DNA from 2 places in the Microbacterium sp. gxy059 genome. Region 1 is predicted to be linked to the other one. Evidence: predicted binding sites of a transcription regulator. Region 1 holds the regulator's gene; the other holds the start of a gene.
The links. The regulator LexA, encoded in region 1, represses DNA repair genes until DNA is damaged. The targets are predictions, from matches to a motif close to TCGAACANNTGTTCGA.
Positions count from the first base shown of each region.

Region 1 (8,926 bases):
CGATGTGGGTGTCTCCCGTCGCCCGCACGCGCAGATCGGTCAGCGAGTGCTTCGCGAAGGCGGTGAGCATGTGGTCGAAGAAGGGGACCGACGTCGAGATGTCGCTCTTCCCCCTGCCGTCGAGGTCGAGCTCGAGCTCGATCGAGGACTCGCTCGTGGTGCGGGTCAGGCTCGCGGTGCGGGCGTTCGTCATGCGTCGATCCTATGCGTCGCGGAGGGCGGCGAGAGCGTCGAGGAACGCGGTGGTCTCGGCCTCCGTCCCCGCGGTCACGCGCAGGTGCCCCGGGATGCCGATGTCGCGGACGAGTACCCCGCGGTCATAGAGCCGTCGCCACGTGTCGGCCGGGTCGTCGACCCCGCCGAACAGCACGAAGTTGCTCGCCGAGGGGTAGGGGTCGTAGCCCAGCGCCTCGAGCGTCGCGGAGATGCGGTCGCGCTGCACGACGATGTCGGAGACCGTGCGGAGCATGGTCTCGCTGTGCCGCAGCGCCGCGGACGCCGCCGCCTGCGTGACCGCGCTGAGGTGGTAGGGCAGCCGCACGAGGCGCAGCGCGTCGACGACCGCGGGGTCGGCGGCGAGGTAGCCGACGCGCGCTCCCGCGAAGGCGAACGCCTTGCTCATCGTGCGCGAGACGAGCAGGCGCTCGCGTCCGGGGAGCAGCGTGATCGCGGACGGCTGCTCGTCGCCGGCGAACTCGACATAGGCCTCGTCGACGATCACGATGCCGCGCGCGGCCTCGTAGACCGCCTCGACGACGTCGAGTGGCAGCCGCGTGCCGGTCGGGTTGTTGGGGGCGCAGAGGAACACGACATCGGGGTCGGCCTCGCGCACCTGACGCGCGGCGTCGCCGGGCTCCAGCTCGAAGCGCGCCCCGCGCTCCCCCGCGATCCACGTCGATCCCACGCCCCGCACGAGGAGCGAGTACATCGAGTAGGTGGGCGCGAAGCCGAAGGCCGAGCGCCCGGGTCCGGCGAACGCCTGCAGCACGTGCTGCAGCACCTCGTTCGAGCCGTTCGCCGCCCAGATCTGATCGGCGGCAAGCCCGTGGCCGAGGTACGAGGCGAACCCCTCGCGCAGCTCCGCGAACTCGCGGTCCGGGTAGCGGTTGAGCCCCGAGACGGCCTTGGCCACCGACTCCGCGATGTCGTCGGCGACCTCGGCGGGGATCGGGTGTGTGTTCTCGTTGACGTTGAGCGCCACGGGGAGAGGCGCCTGGGGCGCGCCGTAGGGCTTCTGACCGCGCAGATCGTCGCGGAGGGGCAGGTCGTCGAGAGTCACCACGCCCCCATGCTACGGCGCGACTCAGCTGTCGGACGAGAACTGGGCGGGGATCGCGATCGTCTGGCCCGCCTGGACGGGGTGCGCGCCCAGCTGATTGAGCGAGGCGATCTCGGCCACGACGTCGCGGGGGTCGGCGGACGGTGCCACGCGCTCCGCGATCGTCCACAGGGACTCGCCTGGCGACACCGTGACGGTGGCGAACGAGCCCGGCTCCGCGCCCTGTTCGCCGGAGCCGAGGGCGATGCCGCCACCCAGGACGCCCGCCGCGATCGCGCCGACGAGCGGTGCGGCCGCGAGAGCGGCGAGGACGCGACGCCCCCGTGCGGTAATGCGCAGACGGGTGCGCGTCGCGGGGCGAGCCGAGCCGACGCCCGCCGCTGCCATGCTGATCGTGCTCATCGTGATGCCCTCCGTCGTACCGATGTTCCGAATATATCTTCGATAATCCGATCGAGTCAACCCCCGATCATCTCCCGACGCGCCCGATGTCGGCGACACACTCGAACAAAGGTGTCGAAGAACGGTGCGCATGACGTACCGTCGGGGAGACGACCACAGCCCACCAGGGGCCACTGACATTCGAAGAGGAGACGCGGATGAGCGCCGTCGACAGGACCGAGGGAAAGCGGCCGGGCCGCCGCCGCAAGAGCCTCAGCGAGAAGCAGCTCGCGATCCTCGAGGTGATCCAGCGGTCGATCCAGGTCAACGGCTATCCGCCGAGCATGCGCGAGATCGGCGACGCGGTCGGACTGAAGTCGCTCTCGAGCGTCACCCACCAGCTCGGGCAGCTCGAGCTGAGCGGCTACCTCCGCCGCGACCCCGGCAAGACCCGCGCCATGGAGGTGCTCATCGACCTGCCAGGCGCCTCGACCGAGAGCCCCGCCGACAGCGCGCCCGCCATGGGCGACGCGACCCTCGTCCCGCTCGTCGGGCAGATCGCGGCAGGCGTCCCGATCACCGCCGAGCAGCAGGTCGAGGAGATCTTCCCCCTCCCCCGCCAGCTGGTCGGCGGCGGCGAGCTGTTCATGCTGAAGGTGCAGGGCGAGTCGATGATCGACGCCGCGATCTGCGACGGCGACTGGGTGGTCATCCGCGCGCAGGCCTCCGCGGAGAACGGAGAGATCGTCGCCGCCATGCTCGACGGCGAGGCCACCGTCAAGACGTTCCGGCGGCGCGACGGGCACGTCTGGCTGCTGCCGCGCAACTCCGCCTTCGAGCCGATCCTCGGCGACGAGGCGGTCGTGCTCGGCAAGGTCGTCGCGGTGCTGCGCGCCGTCTGACGCCCCGCGGCGTGACGCGTCCGCGGCCCGTGCCCTAGCGTGGGGGCATGTCCCCCGCGCAGCAGCTCCCCTACGGAACGTGGCCGTCCCCGATCCGCCCCCAGGACATGCCGAGCGGATCCCTCCGCCTCTCGGGAGCGCGATTCGCGGGCGACGAGATCCTCTGGGCCGAGGGCATCCCCGCCGAGCGCGGGCGCACCGCCATCCTGTCGTCGGCGTCCGATCAGCCGCTGCTGCCCGCCCCCTGGAGCGCGCGCTCCCGCGTGCACGAGTACGGCGGCGGCGCCTGGACGCTCCTCGGCGACGCCCGCGTCGCGTTCGTGACGCAGGCCGACCAGCGCGTGCGCCTGCTCGCGCCGGGCGACGACCCCGTGCCCCTCACGCCGGAGGATCCGCGCTTCTGCTTCGGCGACCTCGTCTGGGCGGAGGACGCTCTCTGGGCGGTCAGGGAGACCCACGGGGAACCCCACACGACCCCGGCGCGCGACATCGTGAGGATCCCGATCGACGGGTCCGCGGCGGCCGACCCCGACCGCATCGCGAGCGTCGTGGCCGGCAGCGACTTCCTCGCCTTCCCGTCCCCCCGCGCCGGCCGCATCGCGTGGATCGCCTGGAATCACCCGGACATGCCGTGGGACGCCGCGGAGCTGCGCGTCGCCGATCTCGACGAGGACGGGCGCGCGGTCGGAGGGATCCGCGTGGCCGGCGGCCACGGATCCGGGGCGGACGTCGCCGCGCTGCAGCCCGAGTGGATCTCGGACGACGAGCTGCTGTTCGCGGCCGACCCTCCGCGATCCGCCGCCGACGCCTCGCTCGGCCCGGCGCGATGGAACCTGTTCCGCACCCGGATCTCCGACGGACCCGCCGCCTCGGCGCCCGAGCTGCTGTTCCCCGTCGACGGCGACACGGGCGGCCCGCTATGGAGCCTCGGGACCCGCTGGTACGCCCCGCTCGCCGACGGCCGCGTGCTCGCGGTCGTGACGAACGGCCGCTCACGCCTCGTCATGATCGACCCGGCCTCCGGCGCCGTGACCGAGCTCGAGACGCCGCTCACGGGCGATCTGCACATCGAGGACGTGCAGGGCGAGCGCGTCCTCCTCAGCGGGGCGGGCGCGGAGGTGCCCGGCGGCCTGTGGCTGCTCGACGTGGACGAGCGCTCGCTCTCCCCCGTGCGCGGCGGGGAGGTCGGCGGCGCGCCCGGACTGCGCTCGGTCGCCCGCCCCATGACGTTCCCGGGGCCCAACGGCGAAGTGCACGCCTTCTTCTATCCCCCGTCGAGCCCCGACGCCGAGGCTCCCCCTGGCGAGCTGCCTCCCGTGCTCGTGCTCGTGCACGGCGGCCCCACCGGGCACGTGACGGGAGACCTCTCGCAGAACGCCGCGTTCTGGACGAGCCGCGGGATCGGCGTGCTCGACGTCAACTACTCGGGCTCCTCCGGCTACGGACGGGCCTACCGCGATCGGCTGCGGCACGCCTGGGGCGTGGCCGACGTGCAGGACGTGGCCGCGGCCGCGCGGGGCCTCGTCGACGCGGGGCTCGCCGACCCCGATCGCATCGCCATCAAGGGCGGATCCGCCGGGGGCTGGACCGTGCTCTGCGCGCTCGCCGACACCGACGTGTTCTCCGCCGGCATCAGCCGCTACGGCGTCGCGGACCTGCGCATGCTGCTCGCCGAGACGCACGACTTCGAGGCGCGCTACTTCGACTCGCTCGTCGGCCCCTGGCCGGAGGACGAGCAGGTCTACATCGATCGATCGCCGCTGTCGCGACCGGAGAGCCTCACGACCCCCCTGCTCATCCTCCAGGGATCCGAGGATCCCGTCGTGCCGCCCTCGCAGTCCGAGGCGCTCGCCGACGCGCTCGCCCGCAACGGGGTCCCCCACGCCTATCTGCTGTTCGAGGGCGAAAGCCACGGGTTCCGCAGTGCCGAGACGATCGAGCGCTGCTTCGCAGCCGAGCTCGCGTTCCTCGGCCAGGTGCTCGGGTTCGCACCCGCGGGCGTCCCGCCGCTGCCTCTCAGCTGACGGCGGGACGCGCGGTCAGCCGGCGACGGCGAACGGGCGGAGGTCGGACGCGAGGCGCTCGTCGACCCGCGCGTGCACCAGGGTCCCCTCGGCCTCGTGAGACTGCGACAGGAACTGCCCCGTCTCGTGGATCGCCGAGATGAGGTCGCCCCGCTCGTAGGGGACGAGGGCGCGCAGCTCGACCTGCGGAACGGGGAGGGCGTCCTCGACCACGCGGCGGAGCTCGTCGACGCCCTCGCCCGTGCGCGACGAGACGAGCACCGCGTCGGGCTGGAGCCCGCGCAGAACGAGGCGCTCCGACTCGTCCACGAGGTCGATCTTGTTGAACACGACGATCTCGCGCACGTCGCGCGCCCCCACGTCGGCCAGCACGCCGCGCACGGTCGCGAGCTGCCCCGCGGGATCCGGGTGGTGCCCGTCGACGACGTGCACGATGACGTCGGCGCTCCCGACCTCCTCGAGGGTCGAGCGGAAGGCCTCCACGAGCTGGTGGGGCAGGTCGCGCACGAAGCCGACCGTGTCGGCGAGCGTGAAGACCCGCCCGTCGGCCGTCTCGGTGCGCCGCACCGTGGCGTCGAGCGTCGCGAACAGGGCGTTCTCGACGAGCACGCCCGCGTGCGTCAGGCGGTTGAGCAGGCTCGACTTGCCGGCGTTCGTGTAGCCCGCGATCGCGACAGACGGGATCGTGTTGCGACGGCGCTCGGAGCGCTTCGCCTCGCGCGCGGGCGCGAACTCGCGGATCTGCCGACGCAGCAGGGCCATGCGGGTGCGGATGCGGCGGCGGTCGAGCTCGATCTTCGTCTCGCCCGGCCCGCGCGAGCCCATCCCCGCGCCGCCCGCTCCGACCTGCCCGCCCGCCTGGCGGCTCATCGAGTCTCCCCACCCGCGGAGGCGGGGCAGCAGGTACTCGAGCTGGGCGAGCTCGACCTGGGCCTTGCCCTCCCGGGTCTTCGCGTGCTGCGCGAAGATGTCGAGGATCACGGCGGTGCGGTCGATGACCTTCACCTTGACGACGTCCTCGAGGGCGCGTCGCTGGCTGGGAGCGAGCTCGGCGTCGGCGATCACCGTGTCGGCGCCCGTCGCCTGGGCGATGTCGCGCAGCTCCTCGGCCTTGCCGCGCCCCACGTACGTCGCGGGATCCGGGTTCGGGCGGCGCTGCAGCACGCCGTCGAGCACGACCGACCCGGCCGTCTCGGCGAGCGCCGCGAGCTCGTGCAGCGAGTTCTCGGCGTCTTCGAGCGACCCCGAGGAGAAGACGCCGACGAGCACGACGCGCTCCATGCGCACCTGCCGGTACTCGACCTCCGTGACGTCCTCGAGCTCGGTGGACAGGCCGGCGACGCGGCGCAGCGCGTGCCGCTCCTGGCGATCCCACTGCTCGCCGTCGTCTCCGCCGCGCGCCGTCTCGTCGCTCTGCAGGGCCGTCGCGGCGCCGAACACGCGGGCGGAGCCGCGCCGCTCGTCGCGTGCGAGGATGCGGTCCACGGCGTCGTCGTCGTGGGCGGGTGCGTCCGCGGGGACGCGGGTTTCGGTGCTGTCGACCAAGAAATGCCTCTCATCGGGAGTGTTGAGCCCTCCAGGATACCGCGGATCGGGAGGCGCGCGGCCCGGCGCGGGCGGATCCGCCTGGCGAGGCCACGGCGTTCTGGGAATCCGCCTCTCGTGGAGCGCCCGCGCCTGCGGTAGAGTCGCCCGCCATGGGGGATCACTACTTCAGCGCGACGCCCTCGAGCCCGGAGCAGCTGCGACCGCTGAGCGTGACCCTCTCAGGCCGCGAGGTCGAGGTGGTGACGGCGCGCGGGGTGTTCAGCCCCGATCGCATCGACAAGGGCACCGAGGTGCTTCTCGCGCACATGCCCGACCCGCCGCCCGGCGGCGATCTGCTCGACGTGGGCTGCGGCTGGGGCCCCATCGCGCTGACGATGGCGATGCTCTCGCCGCACGCCCGGGTCTGGGCCCTCGACGTCAACGAGCGCGCGCTCGACCTCGTGCGGCGCAACGCCGAGGCCCTCGGCCTCGACAACGTCCGAGCCGTGACGGCCGATGAGATCCCCTCCGACGCCTCGTTCCGCACGATCCGCTCGAACCCGCCCATCCGCATCGGCAAGCCCCAGCTGCACGAGCTGCTCGAGACGTGGATCCCCCGCCTCGGCCCGGACAGCGACGCCTACCTCGTCGTGCAGCGCAACCTCGGGAGCGACTCCCTCCACCGGTGGATGGATCAGACGTTCGTCGACGGCTTCTCGACCAGGCGGCACGCCACCGCGAAGGGCTTCCGGGTGCTCAAGGTGCGCCATCACGGCGGCCCGTCACCCGGCCCGATCCCCGTCGTCTGACGCGGGCGGGTCCAGGGCGGCGCGCGCGGCGTCCACGACCGACTCCCGCATCGCGGTGAGCGCCGGCGAGGCGAGGTTCCACTGCTGCCAGTAGAGCGGATCGGCGAGATCCGGCTGTCCGAGCGTGCGGAGGATCCCCTGCTCGATCGCGGGCCCGGCCTGCGCGACGGGGAGCATCCCCCACCCCATGCCGAGGCGCACCGCGGCGGCGTAGTCCTCCGACGCGGGGACGTAGTGGCGCGGGGGCACGAGGGGATCGGTCCCGTGCGCGCGCAGCCAGTCGGACTGGATGTCGTCCGAGCGGTCGAAGTCGATGAGCGGCGCCGCCGCGAGGGCGTCGGACGAGACGCCGGCCGGCAGCCACCTCTCGATGTAGCGGGGCGTCGCGACCGCGAGATACGGGGCCGACCCGAGCGGCGTGACGGAGCACCCCGCGATGGGGCGGGACTGCGCGGTGATCGCGGCGAGCGCCGAGCCGGACTCGAGGAGGTCGCCCGTGCGGTCCTCGTCCTCGCGCAGGAGCTCGAACGTGACGTCGTGCCCGCGGGTGACCCTCTCCAGCGCCGGCAGCAGCCAGGTCGCGAGCGAGTCGGCGTTGACCGCGATCGGCACGTGGATCGTGCCGCGGCGATCGAGGCCGAGCGCCACCTCCGCGTCGTGCCCGATGACCGCGTACTGGCGCGCGAGACGCACGACGATGGCCCCCGCGGACGTCGGCCGCACCGGCCGCGAACGCACGAGGAGCACCCGGCCCAGCTGCGTCTCGAGCGCGCGCAGGCGCTGGCTGACCGCCGACGGCGAGATGCGGAGGCGCTGAGCCGCGCCCTCGAACGATCCCTCGTCGACGGCAGCCGCCACCGTGGCGGCGAGTTCCGGCGCGATCCACATAAGCCCTGCTTCACCAGCTTTCGCAACTGCACATCTGCTTTTGATTCTGCCACGGGGCGGCCGAGCATGGAGACGTGCTCACCGCTCTTCTCGCCGGCATCGGCCTGTGCCTGTCGATCATCGTCGCCCCCGGCGCGCAGAACGTGTTCCTGCTGCGCGAGGGGATCCGTCACGCGTCCGAGGGACGCCGCCACGCGATCGTGCTCGCCGTCATCTGCCTCGCGAGCGACATCGTGCTCATCTCGGCCGGCGTCGGCGGATTCGGGTACGTCGTGGAGAACGTGCCCTGGCTGTTCGACGTCGCCCGCTGGGCCGGCGTGCTGTTCCTCACGGGGTACGGCCTGTTCGCCGCCTTCCGCGTGGTGCGCCCGAGCGGCGAGACCATCGACGTGTCCTCGGCCGAGCGCGGCGAGCCCGACCCCGCCCCGGCGCCGGCCCCGGACGGGTCGCTCGGCTCCGTCGCGACGGCGACCATCGCCGTCGTCGCGCAGCGCACGAAGGGCGCCCTCCTGCCCGCCGCGCTCACCTGCGTCGCCATCACCTGGCTGAACCCGCACACCTACGTCGACACGGTCCTCCTGCTCGGCTCCGTGTCGACCACTTACGGCGACGCGCGCTGGGTCTTCGCCCTCGGCGCTATCCTCGGCAGCGCGATCTGGTTCGCCGTGATCACCTTCGCCGCCCGCTACGCCGCGCGATGGCTGCGGTCGCCCCGCTCCTGGCGTGTGCTCGACGCGCTCATCGCCGTCGCGATGCTCGGCCTCGCCACCGCGCTCGCCGTCGGCTGACGCGAGGCGGGCGTCTCGAGATCCGCCGGGCGCCGCGGATCCGTGCGATCCCGAGAAGCTCAGGCGAGGGAGACCGTGCCCGAGAAGACGAGCGTCGCGGGGCCCGAGAGCGCCACGTGCTCCCCCTCCTCCGTCGGGAACATGCGCACCCCGAGCACGCCGCCCGGCACCTCGACGCGCCACGCGTTCGGCGCGCCCTCCCCCGCCCAGCTGCGCACGGCGAGCGCGGCGGCGGCCGTCCCGGTGCCGCACGAGAGGGTCTCCCCCACTCCCCGCTCGAAGACCCGCATCCGGATGCGGCCGACGCCGTCCTTCACCAGAGGCTCCT
Region 1 covers NZ_JAMXWT010000010.1:7,513-16,438, forward strand. The annotation lists gene hisB (imidazoleglycerol-phosphate dehydratase HisB) at 1-193, opposite strand, end outside; gene NHL53_RS07585 (histidinol-phosphate transaminase) at 203-1,282, opposite strand; gene NHL53_RS07590 (LysM peptidoglycan-binding domain-containing protein) at 1,304-1,681, opposite strand; gene lexA (transcriptional repressor LexA) at 1,879-2,562, shown strand; gene NHL53_RS07600 (alpha/beta hydrolase family protein) at 2,610-4,586, shown strand; gene hflX (GTPase HflX) at 4,602-6,131, opposite strand; gene NHL53_RS07610 (class I SAM-dependent methyltransferase) at 6,284-6,922, shown strand; gene NHL53_RS07615 (LysR family transcriptional regulator ArgP) at 6,896-7,810, opposite strand; gene NHL53_RS07620 (LysE/ArgO family amino acid transporter) at 7,885-8,598, shown strand; gene dapF (diaminopimelate epimerase) at 8,658-8,926, opposite strand, start outside.

Region 2 (8,926 bases), on a different contig from region 1:
CTCACGGACGCCGCCGGCGCCCGGCCGACGGTCATCCTCCTCCACGGCCGCCACGGCTCCTGCTCGCGGATCGACGGCCTGGAGAACCCGCTTCGCTGGCCGTGCATCGACGAGCAGGTGAACATCCGCTCCTACCAGGGGTACGAGGAGACCGGGCGCGTGCTCGCCTCGCACGGCTACAACGTGGTGTCGATCGCCGCCAACGCCGTCAACTCCAACGACAACCAGCTGGCCCTCGACTACGGCGCGCAGGCGCGAGGCCGGCTCATCCTCGACACGCTCTCGATGCTCGACGACGCGTCGAACGGCGAGGAGGTGTCGTTCGACGACATCAGCTGGCCGGACGAGGACGGCGAGGTCACGACGGTCACCCGCACCCTCGACGAGGCGCTCGTCTACGCGACGACCCGCGACGACGAGCCGGCGGCCGACGCCGGCGTCACCGCGGCCTCGCTCGAGGGCCGTTTCGACCTCGACCAGGTGGGCATCATGGGTCACTCGCGCGGCGGCGAGGGTGCCACCTCCGCGGTCACGCTCAACCAGGGCAGCGACGATCCGTTCGGGATCGTGTCGGTGCTTCCCCTCGCGCCGGTCGACTTCGGGCGGATGACCGTGCCCGACGTGCCGATGGGCGTCTTCCTCCCGTACTGCGACGGCGACGTGTCGAACCAGCAGGGTCAGCACATGTTCGACGACTCGCGCCATGCGTTCGGCGATGACGCGCTGCGCTCGGCGGTGTGGATGATGGGCGCCAACCACAACTTCTTCAACACGATCTGGACCCCCGGTCTCTACCCGCACTCGGCGAGCGACGACTGGAGCGTCCGGGACGAGACCTCCAGCTGCTCGACCCAGGACGAGACGCGACTGACCGCCGAGGAGCAGTACCAGCTCGGCGTGACGTACATGACCGGCTTCTTCCGCTTCACGATGGGCGGAGAAGAGCAGTTCCAGCCGCTCTTCGACGGATCCGTGAAGCCGACCACCGAGGCGACGTCGTTCGCCGACGTCCGCGTCATGGCGAGCCAGCCGACCGAGGCGACGACGCTCGTGGCCGACTTCGCGGAGCCGAGCACGCTCGTCCGCACGGCGGGCGACGCGACGGCGCAGGTGTGCGCCAGCTCGGACACGGGGTCGTCGATCCCGGCGACGACCCCGTACTGCACGACCAGCGACATCGGATCGGGGCGCGTGCCGCACTGGTCCGCCATGCGGTTCGGCGGCAGCGTGCCCGCGACGCCGGTCACGCGCGTGACCTGGACGGGGTCGGAGGAGGATCCCGACGCTCCCAGCACGGGCGAGCTGCGGGTCAGCGTGCCCGCGGATCAGCGTGACGTGTCCGATCGCGCCCAGCTGTCGGTCAAGGTCGCCCCCGACCGCACGGTCCCCTCGGGAACCGACTTCACCCTCACTGTGATCGACGGTGCAGGGAACGAGTTCAGCGCGCTCGCCTCGGAGGTCGCGCCGCTGGCCGTGAACCGGATGCCGGGCGGCACGCACGCCACGCTCAACAAGTTCGTGCTGCAGCAGCTGACGATCCCCACCGCGGAGATGACCGACATCGATCTCGGCGATGTGCGCGAGGTGCGCTTCTCGGCCGAGGTGGGCGTCGACGGCACGTCCGAGGGCGGGCTCTACCTTTCGGATCTCGCCTTCGAGACCCCGTCGGCGGGATCCGCCGTCGTCGGCACGCGCACGACGGTGAACACCGCGTCCACGATCGTGGAGGAGGGCGACGGGCCCAGCACGGCCGGCATCGCGGTGTACCTCGACGCGCCCTCCGAGCAGGAGGTCGTGGGATACGTCAACTCGGTCGGCGGAGACGGCGCCGTCGCGGCGGGCATGCAGAAGGTGCGATTCGCTCCGGGCGAGACGTGCCGCGTGGTCGACTTCCCGGTGAACGGCGACAGCGAGCCGTCGGAAGCCGGCGCGGCCGGATACACGGTCGCCGTCACGAACACGGCGAACGCCGTCATGGGAGCGGGCGCCTTCTCGCAGCTCGTCATCCGCGAGGACGACGGCGTGATCGAGCCGGAGGACGACGAGGCGATCGAGCCGGTGGTCGAGCTGCCGCCGGTCGGCGCGCAGGGCGACGCCTGCGACGAGGCCGCTGCGGTGCTCGACGGCCCCGGCGACCTCACCACCTCTGCCGATGCGGTCGCCCCCGGCGGCGACGTCGAGCTGACCGCGACCGGATACCGTGCGGGCGAGGCGGTGATGTTCGCGCTCGACGGCGACGAGATCGACACGGTGATCGCCGATGCCGACGGAACGGCGACCACCACGCTCGTGATCGACGCCGCCGCGGATCTCGGATCCCACGAGGCGACCGCGACGGGCGCCGGCTCGGCGCGGGTGCAGCAGGCGGAGATCTCCGTGCTGACGCCGACGAGCACCACCCTGAGTGTTGCTGAGGGCGGAGACCTCGTCGAGGGCGATGCTCTGACCCTCGTCGCCGAGGTGGCGGGCGAGGTGCCCGACGGCGCTGAGGCGCCCGATGGCGGCGCGACGGGCGAGAGCTCCGCGGCCCTCGACGGCGTCGCGGCGGCCGATGAGCCGGTCGTCGAGGGCGTCGTCACCTTCGTCCAGCGCTCGTCGGGTGCGGAGGAGAGCGAGCTCGGCACCGCCGAGGTCGTCGACGGCGCGGCGACGCTGGCCCTCAGCGACGGGCTTCCCGCGGGCGAGCACGAGATCGTGGCGAGCTTCGCGCGAACCGAGACCGCCTTCGCCTCCGACTCGGAGCCGCTGCACCTCTCGATCGCCGAGGCTCCGGTCGATGAGACGCCCGGCGGGGACGAGTCTGGTGACGACGGAGCCGGCGACGAGGGTCCCGGTGACGGGACCGAGTCCGGTGACGGCGGACCGGATGACTCCGGGCCCGGCGGCGCGGCGCCCGGCGGCAGCGAGTCGGGTGGTAGCGAGTCCGGTGACGACGGGTCGGGTGACGATGCGCCTGGCGATGAGGCGTCGGCCCCGGGTGACGACGGGTCCGATGGCGACGACACCGGTGCGGGGCTGGCGCCGACCGGTGGGCTGAGCCTGGGGGCCCTGGCTCTGGTGTTCGCGGGGCTGACGGCCGCGGGTGCTGTTCTCGTCTGGCGACGCGGGGTCGCTTCCCGCCACCAGGCCTGACGACCTGAGCGACGTGAGGGGTGCCGCTGCAGTGCAGCGGCACCCCTCACGCGCGTCCTCGGACCGCGCAGTCCTCGGTAGATCGGGAGCTCCCCCGGGGACGTCCGGAGCCCGTTCCCGAGCCGCGTCGGGGTACGTCCGATGCGAGTCAGCCCGCTGCGCGGTGTCTCGGATCCGGGCGCGGTCCCGCTCGCGCGCTGCCGGGTGATCTGTGTCTGAGCGGGTGGCGTTTCTCGGTTGCTCGGCGTGTGCGCGTGCTCGCCAGACCCGAGCCAGCGCTCGGTTCGGAGACGCCGCTCCGCTCTCGTCCGGCGGGGTGCGCGCCTCGCCTGGTGGCGTGTGCCTGTCACGTGGGTGGGTCGGGGTCGGTGATTACGCCGGCGAGGATCAGGTCGCCGAGGGTGTCGCGGTGCGCGTCCGGTTCGATGGACGCGTCGTGGTCTGTGCAGAGCGCGGCCTTGGATTCGATCTCGTCGTCGCTCATCCGGGGTGGTGCTGCGGGGTCGCGGAACGTGATCCGTGCCGGTGGGGTATCGGTGTAGACGCGGCCAGCTGGGCTGGTCCATTCCAGGAGCCCGTCCGGGAGCTTCGTCACGGTCCATTCGGAGTGGTGTTTCATCACGTGATGCGCCTCGCAGAGGTGCGCGAGGTTGTTCGTCGCGGTCGGGCCTCCGTGGGCGTAGTCGATCGTGTGATCGATATCGCACCGATCCGCTGTGATGCTGCATCCGGAGAATCGGCATCCGCCATCGCGGGTGGTGAGGAAGCGCTTCTGTTCGGCGGTGGGTCGATATCGGTCGGTGGCGAGGACGTTCCCGGTGGTGGGGTCGATGAGAGCGCGGTCCCAGCCGGAGGTGAGGCCTGCGATCAGGCGCGCGCTGTCGGGATCGACCGGGCTGCCAGCGATCGTGGCTCCTGCACCGCCGTCGGAGCGGTGGAGCTCGTCGAGGGGGATCGTGACGGTCACTGTGCCCTGGAGGTGAGCGAGAGTCGTAGTGGTGCCGGCGGTGTGGAGGTCGTGGCCGGTGGGGGCTGCGGAGAGGAGCAGGTCACCGAGGATGTCGGCCCGCAGCTGCGCCAGGGCGCGACGGTCTGACGCGGCCATGTTCGGGGGGGGCGGGTGCCGTGCCGGTCGCGCCCTGTGCCAGGGGTGTCGCGGTGCTCGCGGGACCCGTGTCGAACGCGTCCTGCGCCAGGGGTGCCACGCCGAATGCGCGACCCGTCGGGTGCGCTGCGTCTGGGGTGCCGGTCGTGCCCTGTGTCTTCGCCTGTTCCCGCGCGACTGCACGGCGGTCGTCGCGCACGGTTCTCGCCATGCGGGTGAGCCTGTCGAAGACGCCCTCTGCGATCGGGGTGGGGAGGAGCGCCCAGAGTTCGCTCATCCCGTCACCGACCGGAGTGGCGGCGACCCGGCGGTCCTGTCGGGCACGGTGGTGGCGTTCTCGCAGTGGCTCGGGGTCGAGGCTCTCGGCGACTTTCTGCGCGATGCGGCGCGTCTGCCCGGGCGTTGCCGACGAGGCGGCGTCGACCGCGTCGCGCGCGTACTCGGGGCGGATCTCGGTGGGCAGGCGCAGGCCCTCTGCGGCGACCGCGCGTGCCTGCGAGGCGGACATGCGTCCCGCGTGAAGCGCCGCGACGGCGGCGGGGAAGTCGTGCACGAGGGATTGCGCTTCGGACAGGTGCGCCTGCGCGGTGCGCGGCGAGACCCGCACTGCGGCGGCGAGTTCTGCTGCCATGGCACGGCCTGCGACATCGTGTCCGCCGGTGTCGCCGAGGCGTTCCCGCTGCCGGTCCGCGATATCGGCGAGCTGGCTGCGTGCTTCCGCGAGCACAGCCTGCTCCCGCGCGATCGCACGCTCGGCGGCGATGACCCGGTCGAGGCAGTCGTTCACGGAGCGACGCTCCGCCGGCGTGAGGTCGCCGGTATCGGGGGTATGCGTCGTAGCCATGCTCCATTCTATCGAACAAATATTCGAATGTCGAGAGAGGATCCGGACGCAGATCGCGCGATCCGTGCCGATGGCCTGCCCTCCACCGGAGCCACCCGATCTGCGAATCCTTGTCTCACGAGGTGCGGGAATCGTGCGGCGATGACAGCGCGAATCGAGACATGGCCTTCTGGGTCAGAGGTCCGTGTCTCACGACATGTCGGAAACCTCCCGCCATACCCGCGCCAGTCGAGACGCGCTGCTCCGCCCCGCAGATCCGCGTCTCAGAACATGCCGCGAGTCAGGGGGTGGACACCGGACCCACCGCGCTCCGCGGACTCGCCCGCCCGGACCCCACCCCGCCGCACACGACGCTCTCGCAGATGCCGCACGCGAGCCCGCGGCGGCGCGGATGGATCCGGGATTCGCTGCACCCCGCCCCGCGCACTCGATCCATCCGCCCGCCCGACCCCGGTCGCCCGCCGCGCTCCCGCGGATCCGCACCGAGCTTGCACCGGATCCGCCCGCCCGCCCACCGCGCTCCCGAGGGCCGCACCCGGCCCCCGAACCGGATCCGCCCGATCCATCCGCCCGCCCCTCGAATACATCCCGAGGATGACGCGGACACCTCCGCAGGCGGACGACGCGCGGGGTGGGCGTCGGGTGGCATAGGAGCATGAACACTTCCGCACCTCAGAACCCGCTGCTGTCCGGCCGCGGCCTCGCGAAGGCCTACGGCGACGCGTACGCCCTCGCCGGCGTCGATATCGACGTGCATCCCGGCGAGGCCGTCGCGATCATGGGCGCCTCGGGATCCGGCAAGACGACCCTGCTGCACGTGCTCGCGGGGATCATCCGCCCCGACGCCGGAACCGTCGCCCTCCAGACCGCGCGGGGTGCGCGCGTCATCACCGACATGAGCGAGGCCGAGCGCTCCCGCCTGCGGCGCGAGGAGCTCGGATTCGTCTTCCAGCAGGGCCTCCTGCTGCCCGAGCTCACCGCCGTCGAGAACGCCGCCCTGCCCCTCATGCTCGCCGGCCATCCGCGCCGCGCCGCCGAGGCGCACGCCGCGCAGTGGCTCGCCGCCCTCGGGCTCGCGGGGCTCGAGGATCGCCGCATCGGCCAGCTCTCCGGCGGTCAGGCCCAGCGCGTCGCGATCGCCCGCGCGCAGGCCGGCGGCGCCGACGTGATCTTCGCCGACGAGCCCACCGGCGCCCTCGACTCCGCCACCTCCGCCGACGTCATGACCGCGCTCCTCGACTCCACCCTGCGGCAGGGCCACGCGCTCGTCGTCGTCACCCACGACCCCGGCGTCGCCGCCCGCTGCACCCGCACGATCCGCCTGCGCGACGGGCGCGTCGTGGGGGACGAAGGGCAGGGATCCGCGGGTGCGCCCGGCGGCTCCGCTGTCGGGTTCGCGGCTCCGGCGCAGGCTCCTGGAGCGCCCGACCCGCACGCCGCGCCCGCTGCCCCCGCTGGCTCCCTGTACGCCGACCCGCACGCCGTGCCCGCGCAGGCTCCCGGATCCCCCGCGACGCAGGCCTTCGCGTTCCCTGTCGCGCAGGCACCCGCGTTCCCGGCGGCGCAGAACCCCGCCCCCGGATCCCCCGCCCCGTTCTCCGAGGGAGGCGCGCGATGACCTCCGCGACCCTCGCCGCTCCGCCGGAGCCGCTCGCCCGCACCGGACGCCGGGGGAGCGCCGCCGGCCTCACCTGGCACCTGTCCCGTCCCGGCGCGCAGAGCATCGCGACGATCGCGCTGCCAGCCACGGCGTTCGCCGTGACCACCGCGCTGCTGCTCGTCGTCGCGGGCGGCGCCCTCATGTTCTGGCGGTGGCCGATGGACGACGACGGGTTCGTCCTCATCTACCGCGTGCTCAGCGTCTTCGCCCTCGCGCTCCTCGCCGTGCCGCTGCTGTCCCTCGGCGGATCCGCCGCGCGCCTCTCCGCCCGTCGCCGCGACGACCGCCTCGCGACGCTGCGCCTCCTCGGCGCGACGCCCGGCTTCGTCACGGTCATGACGGTCCTGGAGTCGACCGTCGTCGCGATCATCGGCGCCGTCGCGGGGATCCTGCTCTACGCGGCGCTCATCCCGCTCGTCGGCCTCATCCCGTTCCGCGGCGAGGCGATCGGCGCCGGATCGCTGTGGGTCGGCCCGTGGATCCTCCTCGCGGTCGCCGCGGGCGTCGCGATCGTGGCCGCGCTCAGCGCCGCGGTCGGCCTGCGCCGCGTGAACATCTCGCCCCTCGGCGTGCGCACGAAGCAGGAGGTGCCGCGCATGCGGTGGATCCGCGCCGCGATCGCCGCCGTCGTCGTGATCGCGGGATCCGTCGTGCTGGGGCAGCTCGGGGCCCTGGGGAGCGCCCTCGCGATGATGCTCGTGCTCGCGGGCGTCTTCGCGGCGGGCGTCGGGGTGCTCGGGATCATCGGCCCGTGGCTCGTCGGCGTGCACGCCCGCGGGCAGGCCAGGCGGGCGAAGGACGCGCGGCACCTCATCGCGGCGCGCACCGTGCTCGAGTCGCCGAAGGCGGCCTGGCGGCAGGTCGGCGGCATCGCGATGACGACGTTCATCGCGGTCGTGGGCGGATCCGGCATGGCGTTCGCGGGCGGCATCGACGCCGGCGACATGGCCGGGCCGGAGATGTTCCTCGCCGACGACATCCGCACGGGCGTGCTGATCACCCTCGTCGTGTCGTTCCTCATGGTCGCCTGCTCGGTGGGCGTCAACCAGGCGGCGGCGATCCTCGACCGCCGTGCCGTCTTCGTCGCGTCGGACCGCATGGGGATGCCGCGCGAGGTGATGGAGAGCGCGCGCGTGCGCTCGACGATGTCGCCTCTGCTGTTCACGATGATCGTCGCGGCCCTGGCGGGCGGGCTGCTCGTGTTCCCGGTCGTGGGGCTCGCGATGATCGTCGCGCCGCTGTCGGTGCTCGTCATCGTCGTGTGCCTCGCCGCGGGCGTCGCTCTCGTGCGGCTCGCGCTCGTCGCGACGCGCCCCGTGCTCACGCGGGTGCTTGCCGAGCCCGAGCGCGCGGCGGAGTAGGGGATCCGGCTCGGCGGGCGGCCCGGTTCGCCGCGCCGGCCGCCGCGCGAGACGGCGGCTGGCGCCGGGTTCCGCGCCGGCCGGGGGTGCGTTTCCGCGACGCGGGTCGTCCCCGCGCGCCCCGGGTCTCGGAAAGGCATCCATCCGGCCCGGCTCGGGGTGCGTTTCTGCGATTCGGCGGGGCGAGGTCTTCCAAGTCGGCGAAGGGCACCGCTCGCGGGGCGGGAGGGGTGCGTTTCTGCGACTCGGCTCGTCTCCGCGCGCCCCGGGTTCCGGAAAGGCATCTCTCCGGCCCGGCTCGGGTGCCTTTCCGCGACGCGGCCGACCGGCGCCGGGGCGAGGGAGCCCCGTGCGCCCTCCGGAGGGTGGGTCCGATCCGACCCAGGTTAAACAACAGGTGATGACGATCGACTGATCTCGGCCGCCACCGGGGGATCCCTCCCGTCTGCTGGCGCCATGCTGTCTCACCGCTCCGCCGGGCCGTCGCGCCCGACGCCGCGGAACCCCGCGGACTCGCCCGCCCCGCCCGAGCCCGGGCGGATCCCCTTCCGCTTCCTCCAGAAGAGAGCACCGTGTCGACTCCGAACGACCCCACCACCTCCTCGCGCGCCGAGACGATCATCGTCGGCGGCTCCCTCGGCGGCCTCGCGACCGCCCTCTCGCTCTCGAACATCGGCCGCTCGTCCACCGTGCTCGAGCGCACCGCCGGCCGCACGCAGCGCGGCGTCGCCATCCGCGCCGCGGGACGCGCGCTGCGACGGCTCATGCCCGCGGACGCCTACGACATCGTCGAGCGCACCCTCGGCGAGCGCGCCCTGCAGCAG
Region 2 covers NZ_JAMXWT010000007.1:15,375-24,300, reverse strand. The annotation lists gene NHL53_RS05980 (hypothetical protein) at 1-3,132, shown strand, start outside; gene NHL53_RS05975 (HNH endonuclease) at 3,479-4,099, opposite strand; gene NHL53_RS05970 (DUF222 domain-containing protein) at 4,182-5,081, opposite strand; partial or broken gene NHL53_RS05965 (ABC transporter ATP-binding protein) at 5,737-6,429, shown strand; gene NHL53_RS05960 (FtsX-like permease family protein) at 6,696-8,102, shown strand; gene NHL53_RS05955 (FAD-dependent monooxygenase) at 8,675-8,926, shown strand, end outside.
Region 2: NHL53_RS05970 (DUF222 domain-containing protein) is a predicted target of LexA. The motif match lies at 5,093-5,108, and genes of this name have one in related genera.